Regions from separate parts of the Cellvibrio sp. pealriver genome, predicted to be linked through region 2. Evidence: riboswitches for the same ligand, from Rfam matches in the RefSeq annotation. Region 2 holds a riboswitch; the other holds the start of a gene.
What was found. Region 2 has a riboswitch for thiamine pyrophosphate ahead of VC28_RS05770 (FAD-dependent oxidoreductase). Riboswitches for the same ligand answer to the same signal wherever they lie in the genome.
Positions count from the first base shown of each region.

Region 1 (7,718 bases), 570 kb from region 2:
GCGGTATCCGGGTCCAAGCCCAAATTAAATTGATCTTCCCAGCGAAACTCAAAACGCGCTTTGGATAATGCATTATCGCGCAACTGTGCGCCGGGGTGGCCTTTTGCCAAATCTGCTGCGTGCGCTGCAATTTTGTAAGTGATGATTCCCTCTTTCACATCGTCTTTGTTTGGCAGCCCCAAATGTTCTTTTGGAGTGACATAACACAGCATGGCACATCCATACCAACCAATCATGGCGGCACCAATACCAGAAGTGATATGGTCATAACCAGGCGCAATATCCGTAGTCAATGGCCCGAGCGTATAGAAAGGTGCTTCATCACACACTTCCAATTGTTTTTCCATATTTTCTTTGATCATGTGCATGGGCACATGACCTGGACCTTCAATCATGCACTGTACGTCATGTTTCCAGGCAATTTTGGTCAATTCACCCAGAGTTTCCAATTCGCCAAATTGCGCCTCGTCGTTTGCATCGGCAATTGAACCGGGGCGCAAACCATCACCCAATGAAAAGCTCACATCGTAAGCCTTCATGATTTCGCAAATTTCTTCAAAGTGATTGTAGAGGAAATTTTCTTTGTGATGCGCAAGGCACCACTTCGCCATAATAGAACCACCGCGCGATACAATACCGGTTACTCGCTTGGCAGTGAGCGGAACATAACGCAGCAATACACCGGCGTGAATCGTAAAATAATCTACGCCTTGTTCTGCTTGCTCGATCAATGTATCGCGAAAAATTTCCCATGTGAGATTTTCCGCAACGCCATTTACTTTTTCCAATGCTTGATAAATCGGCACAGTACCAATCGGCACATGAGAATTGCGGATAATCCACTCGCGCGTTTCATGGATATTTTTACCCGTAGACAAATCCATGACGGTATCTGCACCCCAGCGCGCACCCCAGGTGAGTTTTTCCACCTCCTCTTCGATCGACGAACCCAAAGCTGAATTGCCGATATTGCCATTAATTTTCACTAAAAAGTTGCGCCCGATAATCATCGGCTCCACTTCCGGGTGATTGATGTTCGCCGGAATGATCGCGCGTCCGCGTGCCACTTCACTGCGCACAAATTCGGGGGTGATTTCATCCGGGATACTTGCACCAAAGCTCATACCCGGGTGTTGCTCCTTGAGCACACCTAATTCACGCGCTTGAGCAAGCGCCATATTTTCACGAATGGCGATGTATTCCATTTCAGGAGTGATAATGCCTTTCTTGGCGTAATGCATTTGCGATACATTCATACCCGGTTTTGCGCGGCGCGGCTGGCGAGTCAAATTGAAACGCAGATGATCCAGGCTGTTGTCACTCAAACGCTGCTTGGTAAATTCGGAATGACTGTCTTGCAAAATTTCAGTATCGTTGCGCTCTTCAATCCACGCGGTACGCACATCACCCAACCCCGTGCGCAAATCGATAGTGACATCAGGATCTGTATAAGGGCCCGACGTATCATATACACGTACAGGTGGATTTTTTTCGCCACCAAAATCGGTGGGCGTATCAGCAAGGGTAATCTCACGCATGGGCACACGAATATCCGGACGTGAACCTTGCACATAAATTTTTCTTGAGCCGGTAAATGGCTGCACCGATGCTTTATCAACTTCCGCAGTTTGGCTAAGAATTTTTTCGACGCTGGTATTCATAGTAAAGCCCCTTGCCTAATAAAAAGAATAAAAATGATGCACAGGGCCAGAACCCTGCCCTATGTGTAATTTTTCTGAATGCAGTAATGCATTGTGTAAATAATGTTTTGCTTCTTTTACTGCATCATGAAGCGATAATGTTTTTGCTAATCCTGCAGCAATTGCCGATGCCAAAGTACAGCCCGTACCGTGGGTATTTTTTGTAGTTAGGCGCGGCATTGAAAATGCGCTCACACCCGCAGCCGTTATCAATAAATCGGTCGCCTGCTCACTGTTGGTATGCCCGCCTTTCATCAATACTGCGCGTGCGCCCAAGGCGATAATTTTTTCGCCTTGTAATTGCATTTGTTCAAGACTGGTCGCAACCGGTTCATTTAGTAATACCGCCGCTTCATGCAAATTTGGCGTGACAACACTCGCCAATGGAATCAGTTTTTCAATCAACGTATTGATCGCATCTTCTGCCAATAAACGGTCACCGCTGGTGGCGACCATCACGGGATCCAGAACAAATGGAATATGGGGGTAAGCACTCAGTGACTCCGCCACTGCAGCAATAATATCAGCCGTAGCCAGCATGCCACTTTTGATCGCGCCAACCGATAAATCACTGAGCACTGATTGGATTTGTTGCTGGACAAATACCGGAGGCACAGGAAATACACCCTGCACCCCCAAGGTATTTTGGGCAGTAAGGGAGGCAATCACACTTGCGCCAAATACCCCTAGCGCCGAAAACGTTTTTAAATCGGCTTGAATGCCTGCACCACCGCCACTGTCACTACCAGCGATGGTCAGTGCGATAGGGGTCTGTTTACCAGAGGTCTGGCCGGAAGTTTGAACAGGAGAACTCATTGGATTTCCGTTATTCATTAATCGGTAATGGCACGGAAAGGAGAGAAAAAACCACGCATGAAGACATGCTAAAACAGGAGGCTCTCGTTCCCTACGCCGGTACTAACCGGATCAGGTCGGCGGGTATATCTCAGCCAGTACATCGCACCAGCACCCCGACAAGAAAGTGGGCAGTCTATTCAAGTTGGAAGATCGAGTAAAGAAACCTTTTGGATTAAGGCCAACCTTATACAAGACATAAAAAAACGCCCACTGGCTCACCGGTGGGCGTTTTTGATTGATCCGTTTTGCGCTTATTCAGATTTTTCTGGCGACTTCAACAGACCCAACTTCCCTGCCAATAGAGCTGTTGTAGGTGCCTGAATCAGAATAGTCCCCAAGATAAAAATGAACGTAATTGCACCGACAACATCAATGCCGGGTACTTTCATACCCGCCAGAATCCCCACCAAAGCAGCGGGAATAACACCGGTTTCACGCGTCCAACTCATAAAAACCAACTCCTTCCAGGTCCACTTGGCACGGCGATCCGGGCCTGCGCACAAGAATACAGTGACGGGGCGGGCGATAAAGATAAAGATAAATAGCAGTGCAAGGCCAACGCCCAGGTATTCTTTCAGTAAATGGAAGTCCACTTGTGAGCCAAGCAGGATAAAAATAAACATACGCATCAACAATGCGGTATTACCCACATAATCTTCCAGATATTCGTGCTCATGGTGATCCAATGGCAAATTGAAAGATTCTTTATTGCCAATCATCACCCCACACGTAAACACCGCCATAAAACCAGAAGCGCCGATTTCATCTGCAAGCAGGAACACGGTAATCACCGCCAGAATAATCACAAAAGGCGTCACTTCACGGAAAATCCCAAAACTGTTGTGTGCCATCAGGAAAGCTGCGCTATAGCCAATAATCGCACCTAACACCAAACCCATACCCGCTTCATAAGCCAACTCACCGAGCGAGTGCGTCAAGCTGAAGCCCTCACCTGTGCCCATAACATAAGAAACGACTGCGAAAGTCGCTATCGCGCCCATCGCATCATTCAGCGCAGATTCGCTCATCACGGTTTGGGAAACACGGTCTTTAATAGGAACTTGTTTGAAGATCGGCACCAAGGTCGCCGGGTCGGTTGATGCGGTAAGCGCAGCCAACACCAATGCAATCGCGATGGGAATTCCCATCCACACACTGGCCACTGTCATGATGGCACCGGTGATCAACACCCCGACAGATGCAATGACCAATAACGTAATCCAAATTTCTTTCAATACCGCGAAGCGCAAAGTCGCCCCGCCTTCAAACAGCAAATAACAGGCACCAATGGTCAGGATAAGCTGGTTCATGGTGGAATCAGCCGGGACATGCAAAACGCCACCGATGGTGGGACCAAGGCCAATCCCGATAAGAAGAAACAGAACGATATCGGGTACTTTGATTTTTTTAGCAATCACTCCACCTAACAAACCGGTGAAAATAATAATTCCGACATACATAAGGTCGAGCTTGGCTATCTCTAATGCAGACATGACGACTCCAGGTTAATCGTTAAAAAACGTAAATAAAGAATGCGCGCATGCTGACAGCAAACCAATCCGACATTTATAAATTGTGTGTAAATTCCCGTCTTCATAAACACAAAAACCGGGTAAAAACCCGGTTTTTGTAAAGCCCAAACAGCGTAATAACCCGCTAGCTGGGGAAAACCAGATTGGCCAGTGTTAAGGCCACTGCATAACCACAGGTATAGGCAATCAATACCAGAGGGGTATAGCGCAAGAAGGCACCGAAAGTGAGGCCTTTCACTTTACTCATGGCAATAATCCCCGCTGCAGAACCAATTGCCAACAGCGAGCCGCCCACACCGACACCGTAAGTCAAAGCCAGCCATTCTGCCGTTGGCAAAACAGGTTCGGACTTCAGCAATGCTGCCGTCAGCGGTACGTTATCGATCAATGCAGAGAAAAGCCCCATCAAATAGTTTGCGTATTGCGGCGCAATTTGCGCATAGAAATTGGTCAACAAATCCAATGTACCGATTTCTTTCAACATGCCCACCAGCAACAAAATACCGAGGAAGAACAACAAGGTTTCGTATTCGATCTGACGGACATACTCAAGAATTTTGGTTTCTTCCGGATCCAGATTCATGAAGTGGCCGATAAAGAACATGATCGATAAACCCACCAAAAAGGTCAGCACTGGAGGGACGTGGAAGAAAAAGTTGAACAGCATGGTGCACACGATCGTACTAAAGAAAGTACCTACAATTGCCCAATCCATACCTGTGAAAGTGCGAGGATCTTTTTCTGTCGTTACCTGACCAGACACGCCGGGGAACATCAATGCAGCCAAGACCATTACACCCACGATAGCCGGAACCCACAGCAGTAGAAGTTGTGGCATAGTCACATGACCTGACAAGAAGATCATCAGCGTGGTTACATCGCCGGTGATCAGCGCCACACCGCCGGAGTTCACAGCGAACACCACCAAAACGGCCAGCTTGATACGGGTTTTCTGCTCAACATCAAAAGCGTGCACCAACCCAAGCGTTACCAAGGTCGCGGTGACGTTATCGCAAATCATCGATAGCGTCATCGCAAACAAAGCCACCATAATCATCAAGCTGCGGGTGCTCATTTGCGCCGGGCACAAACGCTGGACAACTGACTGAACAATTCCCTTGGCATTCAGATAAGCAACGAATGTCATAGTTGCCATCAAGAACAACCACAGTGTCGCGATCTCCAACAGATTGTGATTTAACTTATCCAGCATCACGTCTTGTTGTTCATGCCCACCGGAAAACATAAACATGACCAGCCACGAAAGGCTGCCAAAAAACAGCGTGGTTTTCGCTTTATTGATATGGATAACTTCTTCAAAGACCACGCCCAGCAGCGCAAGCACCGCAAAGATGATCAGGACAACTTCCAGGGACATCGACATATAAGACCTTTTATATAAAGTTAAAGAAATCCTGCGGGAAGGAGCACCTGCGACTAAGCGCCAGCGATAAAAAACCCGCCTTGAATTGGGCGCGCATGATAGAAGTTGCACTTTGATGAAGCAATCAAACAAATGCAGAATAGCCTAAAAAAGCAACAGTTTTTGCAAATCTACCAATATCAGGACTTACTCCCGACAAATCTCAGCGGACAAGAGCCCATAAGTGCGCAGTGACTAAAAGACGCTGTTACAGTCACTGACATTTTTTTGTTGGATGAATCTATAAGATAGGCAATCGCGTCTAAAGCAATGTGGGCAGACGTTAAGCGGATGTATATATGAATATAGAAAGGTAAAAAATGCGGCTGAGCTTACATTTGTAACTTCACGCAAACCCAGGTGCGTTTTACCCTTTTTAACCAGTGAACCTCCGCGCACTTCTCGACCCCATTGCAGCAAGCGGCTACACTCCACGCACACTGCTTACTTAGTAAGGCCCTCGCGGCCAAATATCAGGCATTCATGTGCCTGATATTGAACTGGAATTCTCAACTCTGGACTTTGGAAAACCTTATGAAAAAGACCAAGCTTTACTTGCTCATCAGCCTTTTTTCACTGGCACCGTTAACTGCCAGCGCCAATAGCCTGTTGGACGTTTATGAACTCGCCCTGCAAAACGATGCTCAACTCAAAGCAGATAAAGCAGCCTATGAAGCAGGCCTGCAAAACAAAACTATTGGCCGCGCTGGTTTGCTCCCCCAAATTAACGCCAAAGCGCAATACAGTAATAGCGACGAAGACTCGGTAAATCGCCTTAACAACACCACTTCACCTACCGATCTGGATTCCAAAGGCTGGGATGTCACACTGAATCAACCGCTGTTTGATATGTCTGCATGGTACGTGTACAAGCAAGGTGCCAAATTAAGCGAGCAAGCAGAAGCGCAATTCGGTGCTGACCAACAAAGCCTGATTGTCCGCACCGCAGAAGCCTACTTCAACGTGCTGCGTTCGATTGAAACATTGGAAGCCACCATTGCAGAAGAAAAAGCATTGGCAAAACAGCTCGAACAAACCAAGCAACGCTTCGAAGTGGGTTTGACAGCAATCACCGAAGTTCATGAAGCGCAAGCTGCTTTTGACAGTGCAAGAGCCTCAACACTGGAAGCACGCGGAAACCTCGGTATCAGTTACGAGGCTCTTGAAGTATTGACCGGCAAACCTGAAGACAATGTTGCTCCTTTGTCTGCCAAGTTTCCGGTTGTCACACCAACGCCAGCCAACCGTGCAGAGTGGGTAGAGTTTTCACTGAAAAACAACTACAACCTCAAAGCATCCAAGCTGCAAGCCGAAGCATCATTGCAAAATGCCAAAGCTAACCGCTCAAACCATTTGCCAACTCTCGGGGCGACCTTGGGTTATTCAGACTACGATGCGGATGGGATTAGCAACGGCAACCCGTTAGATAACTCAACTGACGGCACCAGCCTTAATGTGCGCCTTGATATCCCTATTTATAGCGGTGGCGCAACCACCGGCCGCAGCCGTCAGGCCTACGCACAATATAATCAGGCTCATGAGCTGTACAACAGCACCCAGCGCAATGTCATCCAAAACACCCGCGCCCTGCATTTATCGGTAGAAACTGATGTTGCCGCAGTGCAGGCACGCAAGCAGGCGATTGTTTCAAACCAATCCGCATTGGAAGCAACCCAATCAGGTTATGAAGTGGGCACACGCAACCTGGTTGAAGTGTTACTCGCGCAGCGCAACCTTTATCAAGCGCGCCGCGATTACTCCAATGCACTTTATGACTACGTAATCGACACCATTAAATTGCGTGAAGTTGCCGGTATGTTGACACCTGCTGATGTGCAGGAAATCGACAAGTGGTTGCTCGACGATTCTTTAGTAAGCCGTAGCCAATACGAAAACTAAATGTCGCCCAATACCGATAGATAAAAAACCGATAGATAAAAAAATGCCGGGCAAATAACCCGGCATTTTTGTTTTAGAGCTACAGCAAACTACAACACAAGCTACTGCAAATAACGTTCAATGACCGCGAGCGTTTTATCCAGCGCACCGCGATTTTCCTGCGCGACCCGCAATGCATTTTCGCCGCGACATTTTCTCAGCGCAGCATCCTCTATCAAAACGCTCAAGGCTTGTACCAATTGATTTGCATTACTTGTCATCTGTAATGCATCCGCTTGCACCATCAACCGTGAGACCTCTGCAAAA
Region 1 covers NZ_KQ236688.1:1,952,879-1,960,596, forward strand. The annotation lists gene thiC (phosphomethylpyrimidine synthase ThiC) at 1-1,661, opposite strand, end outside; gene thiD (bifunctional hydroxymethylpyrimidine kinase/phosphomethylpyrimidine kinase) at 1,677-2,516, opposite strand; TPP riboswitch at 2,588-2,684, opposite strand; gene VC28_RS08480 (cation:proton antiporter) at 2,810-4,051, opposite strand; gene nhaD (sodium:proton antiporter NhaD) at 4,215-5,474, opposite strand; gene VC28_RS08490 (TolC family outer membrane protein) at 6,048-7,412, shown strand; gene waaA (lipid IV(A) 3-deoxy-D-manno-octulosonic acid transferase) at 7,514-7,718, opposite strand, start outside.
Region 1: linked by a shared signal. The riboswitch ahead of thiD (bifunctional hydroxymethylpyrimidine kinase/phosphomethylpyrimidine kinase) and the one ahead of VC28_RS05770 (FAD-dependent oxidoreductase) in region 2 are both predicted to bind thiamine pyrophosphate.

Region 2 (7,718 bases):
CCATTTAACACGGCGATTACACCAAAATTTTGTGCAAGACGCGCAACGTTTTCATCAGAAAGATCCGCACGCAATTGCGGCAAATTTGTACGGTGAAACGACCCAGTATGAAGATCCACGAGGGAATCACAATGCATAATAATTTTACTAAAGAAAGAATGCGCTAAGCGCGATGCAGAACTGCCGTGAGTGTTTCCTGGAAAATAACGATTCCAGTCACGACGATCAGGCAAGTAACGGGAGTTGCGGCGAAAGCCCATAATATTTGCCACAGGCACACCGATGATAGTGCCGTTTAATTTAGCGGGATCGATGTTAAAAATAACGCGGCGAATCATTTCAATTCCATTTAATTCATCGCCATGAACTGCTGCGGTTAAGCACAATGTTTTTCCGGGGTTTGCTCCATTCACAACCAAAATAGGCGTCGCCTCGCTAAACGCTCCCACAGCTGCATCTGAATTCCATGTCAAACGCACAGACGAATTGGGCTTTACTTCTGTATCCAAAATAAATTTGGAAAGCGTCATGGCCTCAGTTGCAATTACCTCACTGGAAGACTGTGCGCTATGACTGGATTCCGCTGAAGACGTTATGAGTACCGCACTGGATGCGGCGGCACTCGCCACAGCACTGCTGAATCCAATCACTGAACTCATAGCGGACGATTGCGTGCTGGAAGATTGCCCTGTAGCAGAGGATGCTATTTCAGCACTCATTGTTGAGCTACTACTAATCTCAATACTAGTAGCGGAGCTGGATGATGATGCTGTAATGATAGGCTTGCTGCTTGATGTAGCATTTTGTGCGAGGAGTAAAATGGATGAATCGCCAGATAAACTGGAACTTGTCTGCGCTAACACAACGCCAGAATAAAAAAATCCTGTAGAAAAAAATCCAGCAGAAAGCAGACAAACAGATAAAAAATGAATGGCTGATATGTAAAACGTTCGCTGCATAAACTCAGTATCTCATTAGTATAGGAATGTTACTGTACAGCACACATCCTTGTGATTGATCCTGAACTACAATATGACGAAAAATTATTCCCATTCAATAGTTGCAGGCGGCTTGCTCGATACATCATAGCAAACGCGTGATACGCCGGAGATTTCATTAATAATACGCCCCGACACTTTTTCAAGCAGCTCATAAGGCAGATGAGCCCAACGTGCAGTCATAAAATCAACAGTTTCCACAGCGCGCAAAGAAATTACCCATTCGTAACGACGCCCATCGCCTACAACTCCGACAGATTTTACTGGCAGAAATACAGCAAACGCTTGTGAGGTTTTGTGATACCAACCCGATGCATGCAGCTCCTCTAAAAAGATTGCATCGGCTTCACGCAAAATATCTGCATACTCTTTTTTCACTTCGCCAAGAATACGAACACCTAAACCAGGACCAGGGAACGGATGACGATAAACCATATCGTAAGGCAAGCCTAATTCCAAACCAATCGCGCGCACTTCGTCTTTAAATAATTCACGCAGTGGTTCAACCAGTTTGAATGCCATATCGTCTGGCAAACCACCCACATTGTGATGCGATTTAATCACGTGCGCTTTACCGGTTTTGGCAGCGGCAGATTCAATTACGTCAGGGTAGATGGTTCCTTGCGCCAACCATTTAACATCTTTCAGTTTGGTTGCTTCCGCATCGAATACATCGATAAAAGTGCCGCCAATAATTTTGCGCTTTTTCTCAGGGTCATTCACACCCACAAGCTTACTGAGGAATTGCTCTTCTGCATCAGCACGGATAACACGCACGCCCATATTTTTGGCGAACATATCCATTACCTGATCGCCTTCGTTTTTACGCAACAAACCGTTATCCACAAATACACACGTGAGTTGATCGCCAATTGCTTTGTGTAACAGCGCCGCCACTACCGATGAATCTACCCCACCAGAAAGACCGAGTAGTACTTTGTCGTTACCCACCTGCTCTTTCACTTTTTTGATTGCATCTTCAACGATGTTAGCAGGGGTCCACAGGGGCTCACAGCCACAGGTTTGCAACACAAAGTGCTCAAACATGCGTTTGCCTTGTAGTGTATGAGTTACCTCTGGATGAAACTGCACACCGTAGAATTTTTTGGCTTCGTTATACATGCCAGCAATCGCACACGACGGCGTTGATGCCATCAGGCTAAAGCCCTCTGGCATTCTTGTCACTTTATCGCCGTGACTCATCCAGACATCTAACAATGCACTGCCATCGTGATCTACATGATCTTTAATATCTTTAAAGAGTGAAGACTCACCATGTGCTTTAATTTGAGCATAACCAAATTCACGTATGTTTGAGCCTTCTACCGCGCCGCCCATTTGCTCGGCCATAGTTTGCATGCCGTAACAAATGCCCAGCACCGGGACACCAAGGGTGAAAACAACTTCTGGCGCACGAGGTGAATTCGCCTCATGAACAGACTCTGGCCCCCCCGCCAAAATAATCCCTTTAGGATTGTATGCACGAATTTCGTCGTCGCTCATATCCCAAGCACGTATTTCTGAAAATACGCCAATTTCGCGTACGCGGCGTGCAATTAATTGGGTGTACTGTGAACCGAAATCCAAAATAAGAATTCGCTGTGCATGAATATCGTGAGACATGTTGTGCCCTGCTCGAAATAAAAAATCAGAAAATAAAAAACAAAATGAATTCTACTGAAAAGAAAAACTCGGGCTTAACCCGAGTTTTTTCTCTACTACGCCTTTTGGCGCACGTCTGAGTAACAACCACTAATTAACGGCCACCAATTGGATAATTCGGCGCTTCTTTGGTGATCTGAACATCGTGCACATGACTTTCACCCATGCCCGCTGCAGTTACACGCACAAACTCAGGCTTGGTGCGCATGGATTCCAAATCGGAACAGCCGGTATAACCCATCGCCGAACGCAAACCGCCCATCATTTGATGAACGATGGCAGCCAAAGGACCTTTATAGGGAACGCGACCTTCAATACCTTCAGGAACTAACTTCTCGGCACCAGCGCTGGCATCCTGAAAGTAGCGATCACTGGAACCTTGCGATTGCGACATTGCACCCAGTGAACCCATGCCGCGATAGGCTTTGTAAGTACGGCCTTGATACAACTCCACCTCACCCGGTGCCTCTTCCGTACCGGCAAACATGGAGCCCATCATCACCGCATGAGCGCCAGCAACGACCGCTTTAGCGATGTCGCCGGAATAACGAATACCGCCATCTGCAATAGCAGGAACACCGGTACCTTTAAGGGCGGCAACAACATTTGCAATCGCAGAGATTTGCGGAACACCTACACCGCTGACGATACGGGTTGTACAAATCGAACCAGGGCCGATTCCTACTTTTACCGCGTCTGCACCCGCCTCCACCAATGCCAGTGCAGCAGCGCCAGTCGCGATATTGCCGCCAATCACTTGCACATCAGGGTATTTGGCTTTGATCGCACGCACACGATCCAATACGTTTTTACTGTGACCATGAGCGGTATCTACTACCAATACATCTACGCCAGCTTCAACCAAAGCATCCACTCGCGCATCAGTATCGCGGCTGGTGCCTACACTCGCACCCACACGTAAACGACCTTCAGGGTCTTTACATGCGCTGGGATACTTCTCTGCCTTGTTGATATCTTTAACAGTAATTAAACCACGCAATTCAAAGTTGTCATTCACCACCAAGACTTTTTCGATGCGGTGTTTATGCAACAAATTGCGGACTTCTTCGGGTGTAAAACCTTCTTTAACAGTCACTAACTGCGCTTTTGGAGTCATGATGCTGGAAACACTTGCATCCAGATTGGTCTCAAAACGCACATCGCGACCGGTTACTATGCCGACCAAATCGCCATTGTGCAGAACCGGTACACCGGAAATATTATTTTTGCGGGTCAAGGCGATCAAATCGCGAATCGTTGCGCTGGAGTCAATGGTAATAGGATCTTTCACCACACCTGCTTCGAATTTTTTCACCGCGCGCACTTCGGCAGCTTGTTGCTCGATAGTCATGTTCTTGTGAATGATGCCAATACCACCTTCTTGCGCCATAGAAATAGCAAGACGAGCCTCGGTGACTGTATCCATCGCAGCAGAAATCAGAGGAATATTTAGCTGGATCTTGCGAGTCAACTGGGTCTTCAGGGATACATCTTTCGGCGTGACATCCGAAAAACCTGGCACAAGGAGCACATCATCAAATGTGAGGGCTTCTTCAGCAATTCGCAACATAGCTACCAACCTCAAAATAGAGCGGGAAAATAAACGCGGAATTATAGCGATTCGATCCTCACTGGTAAACCAATAACCACTATATCTTGTGGCTATTACCCGCTTTCAGGCTATCCGCACACCGATGCTTGGCCTAGAATGCGTATCAAACTGCTTTTGGCTGTATCCGTTATGAATGATCTTTTCAGTAAAACCCCTGAGCGGGAAATCCTTAGTGTCAGCCAGCTTAATCGTCAGGCACGCCAACTATTGGAGACGCACTTGCCTCTGCTCTGGGTAGAAGGTGAACTGTCCAATGTGTCTATTCCCTCATCAGGCCATTGGTATTTCACCTTAAAAGATGAGCAAGCCCAAGTTCGCTGCTGCATGTTCCGCAACCGCAATATGCTGGTTCGATTCAAACCACAACAGGGCCAGCATGTCCTGATTCGCGCCCGTGTAAGCCTGTATGAAGGGCGCGGCGACTACCAAATTATTGCTGAACATATGGAAGAAGCGGGTAGCGGTGCCCTTCAGCGCGCATTCGATGAGTTAAAACATCGCCTCTCATCCGAAGGATTGTTTAACGAGGCACACAAAAAGCCGCTCCCCAAAATCCCCAAACGTATCGCTGTGATTACATCGCCAACGGGTGCCGCCATCCACGATGTGCTGAGCGTGTTGGAGCGGCGCTTCGCAGGTATTCCGGTAACCGTAATTCCAGTCGCAGTACAGGGGAAAGAATCTGCGCCTCAAATCGTCAATGCTATTGACCTTGCCAACCGTGCCAACTTGTTCGATGTCATCTTACTGACGCGCGGTGGTGGCTCCATGGAGGACCTCTGGTCATTTAATGAGGAAATCGTCGCTCGCGCGATTTTTAATAGCTCACTTCCTATTGTCAGCGCTGTGGGTCACGAGGTCGATTTTACGATTGCCGATTTTGTTGCCGACCTGCGAGCGCCCACGCCTTCCGCAGCAGCGGAAATATTAGTACCGGATAGTGAGGAATGGCTGGATAAATTTATCGGCTTTGAAGTGCTACTTGAAGAGGCCATGTTGCGCAAACTCGCGCATCTGCAAAAGCACTTACAACATTTGCGTCTGCGCTTACGGCATCCGCGCGAGCGATTGGAGCAGCAAGCGCAACGATTGGATAACCTCGAATTACGCTTAAAAAACCATATTAAACACCTGCTGGATCGTCATCAGAACCAACTCGCTCAATTGCGGCTGCGTATGCAGATGCATCATCCACATATACAGCTAACACAACTGCGTGATCGGCTACACGCAGCGCAAACACAACTATTTAAAACCCAATTTGCGTATATAGATAATCAGAAACAGCGGCTCACGACAGCGGCGCGGATGCTGAATACACTGAGCCCATTGAATACACTTGAACGCGGATTTGCATTGGCAAGCGATTCACAATCAGGCCGGATTATCACGCATCAGCAGCAAGTCCAAGCCGGTCAACGCATCCACACACGGGTTGCAGGCGGTGGTTTCCATAGCATTGTAGAGTCACTGGATTCCGAATAAAGCCTGCAAGGTTTTGATTGCGAACAACGAAAGCCATTAGTATATTGACCACACTTCTTGTCGGGGCGCCTTGGCTGAATTGCATGAATATAAATGCAAATTTAGTACGGAGGCTGAGATGGGCTCGGCCCAACCCGTAGAACCTGAACAGGCTAGAACCTGCGGAGGGAACAAGGCGCATAGCAATCGCTATTTCCCCTGTCCTCCGCCTCATTTTTTCGAGGCAATGTGAATACTAAATCCAACCTGCAACATATCGCCATTGCTGGCGCTGGCCTCTTAGGTCGATTGATTGCCTGGCGCTTGCGCTTACAGGGGCATGACATCACGCTTTTCGAAGCTGGCAAATTACAACCGGACAACACCTTGCGGGCAGCCGCTTTTACCGCAGCAGGCATGATCGCACCACTAAGCGAAGCCGTAGTATCCGATGCAAATGTTTACCGCATGGGTCAATTTGCTCTGCAGCGTTGGCCGCAATGGCTAAGCGATTTACCACAAGCCAATTTACCGCAACAGAATCCGCAATTATTTTTTGCCAAAGGCAGTTTGCTGGTTGCACACCCACAAGATGAAAGCGAGCTGCAACAATTTGAAAATGAATTGAATTTTGTCGTGCCTGAATGTCGCAACTATCAATGGTTATCCGGACATGAAATTCAAACACTGGAACCGGATTTACATTCACATTTTTTGCGCGGCTTGCTCTTACAAGAAGAAGGCCATTTGCATAACCGTGAATTTTTACAACAGCTTGGCGATGAATTAGTCCGCCTGAATGTCACGATTTATGAGAACACACCCGTAGAAGTCGATCCGCATACTATCCGTGCACTTGATAGAACTGAAAAGTTCGATTTAGTTATTGATTGCCGTGGCTTGGGGGCAAAAACACAACTTACACAATTGCGCGGTGTGCGTGGTGAGACCCTGCACGTAGAAACCAGCGAGATTCGCTTACAGCGCCCGGTGCGGTTAATGCATCCGCGCTACCAATTGTATGTTGTTCCCAAACCAAATAACCGGTTTATCATTGGTGCAACGCAAATTGAAAGTGAAGATCGTTCACCCGTTACGCTGCAATCATCACTTGAGTTAGGTAGCGCACTTTATACGTTATCACCCGCTTTTGCCGAAGCGCGAATTATCGAGACAGATACAAATTTACGCCCTGCATTTATGGATAACCTGCCCAAAATTTTTTGCAGCCCCGGGCTCATTATTGCAAATGGATTATTCCGCCACGGTTATTTGTTAGCGCCAGCCGTCACTGAACAAGTACTGGCTCAAGTTGCACAAAACCACACTATTTTATTCCCCAACTTGCTTCAGCCTTCAGGTTAAAAAGACGATGATCCAAGTCAGTGTAAACAATGAAATTAAATCAATAACCACAGCAACGCTGCTAAGTGATGCACTGCGTGATTGGGGTTATAGTGACAGCAAAATTGCAGTGGCAATCAATCAGGAGTTTGTACCGCGCTCTACTTACACAGAACGCACACTCAATGCCAACGACCAAATCGATATTGTTCGCCCGGTAGGCGGAGGTTAAGCACATGAATAATGCAACATCAACGTTACCCGCACGCGACTTCACACTGTATGAAGAAACCTTTTCCAGCCGTTTTTTATTGGGCACCGCACTTTACGCATCGCCACAATTAATGCGCGATTCAATTACCCAGTCGCGCTGCGAAATTGTCACACTTGGCTTGCGCCGCCAAAATCCAGCGAATCGCGATGGAGATGCCATTTGGCAATACATACAGGAAAGCGGCTGCCGCTTACTCCCTAATACAGCGGGCTGTAAATCAGTTAAAGAGGCAGTCACGCTTGCAGAAATGTCGCGCGAAATTTTCAATACCGATTGGATAAAACTGGAAGTGGTTGGCGACGATTACAATTTACAACCCGATCCGTTTGGTTTGCTAGAAGCATCAGAAATACTGATTAAAAAA
Region 2 covers NZ_KQ236688.1:1,379,526-1,387,243, forward strand. The annotation lists gene VC28_RS05745 (succinylglutamate desuccinylase/aspartoacylase family protein) at 1-719, opposite strand, end outside; gene guaA (glutamine-hydrolyzing GMP synthase) at 1,044-2,621, opposite strand; gene guaB (IMP dehydrogenase) at 2,755-4,230, opposite strand; gene xseA (exodeoxyribonuclease VII large subunit) at 4,402-5,757, shown strand; TPP riboswitch at 5,809-5,944, shown strand; gene VC28_RS05770 (FAD-dependent oxidoreductase) at 5,986-7,101, shown strand; gene thiS (sulfur carrier protein ThiS) at 7,109-7,312, shown strand; gene VC28_RS05780 (thiazole synthase) at 7,317-7,718, shown strand, end outside.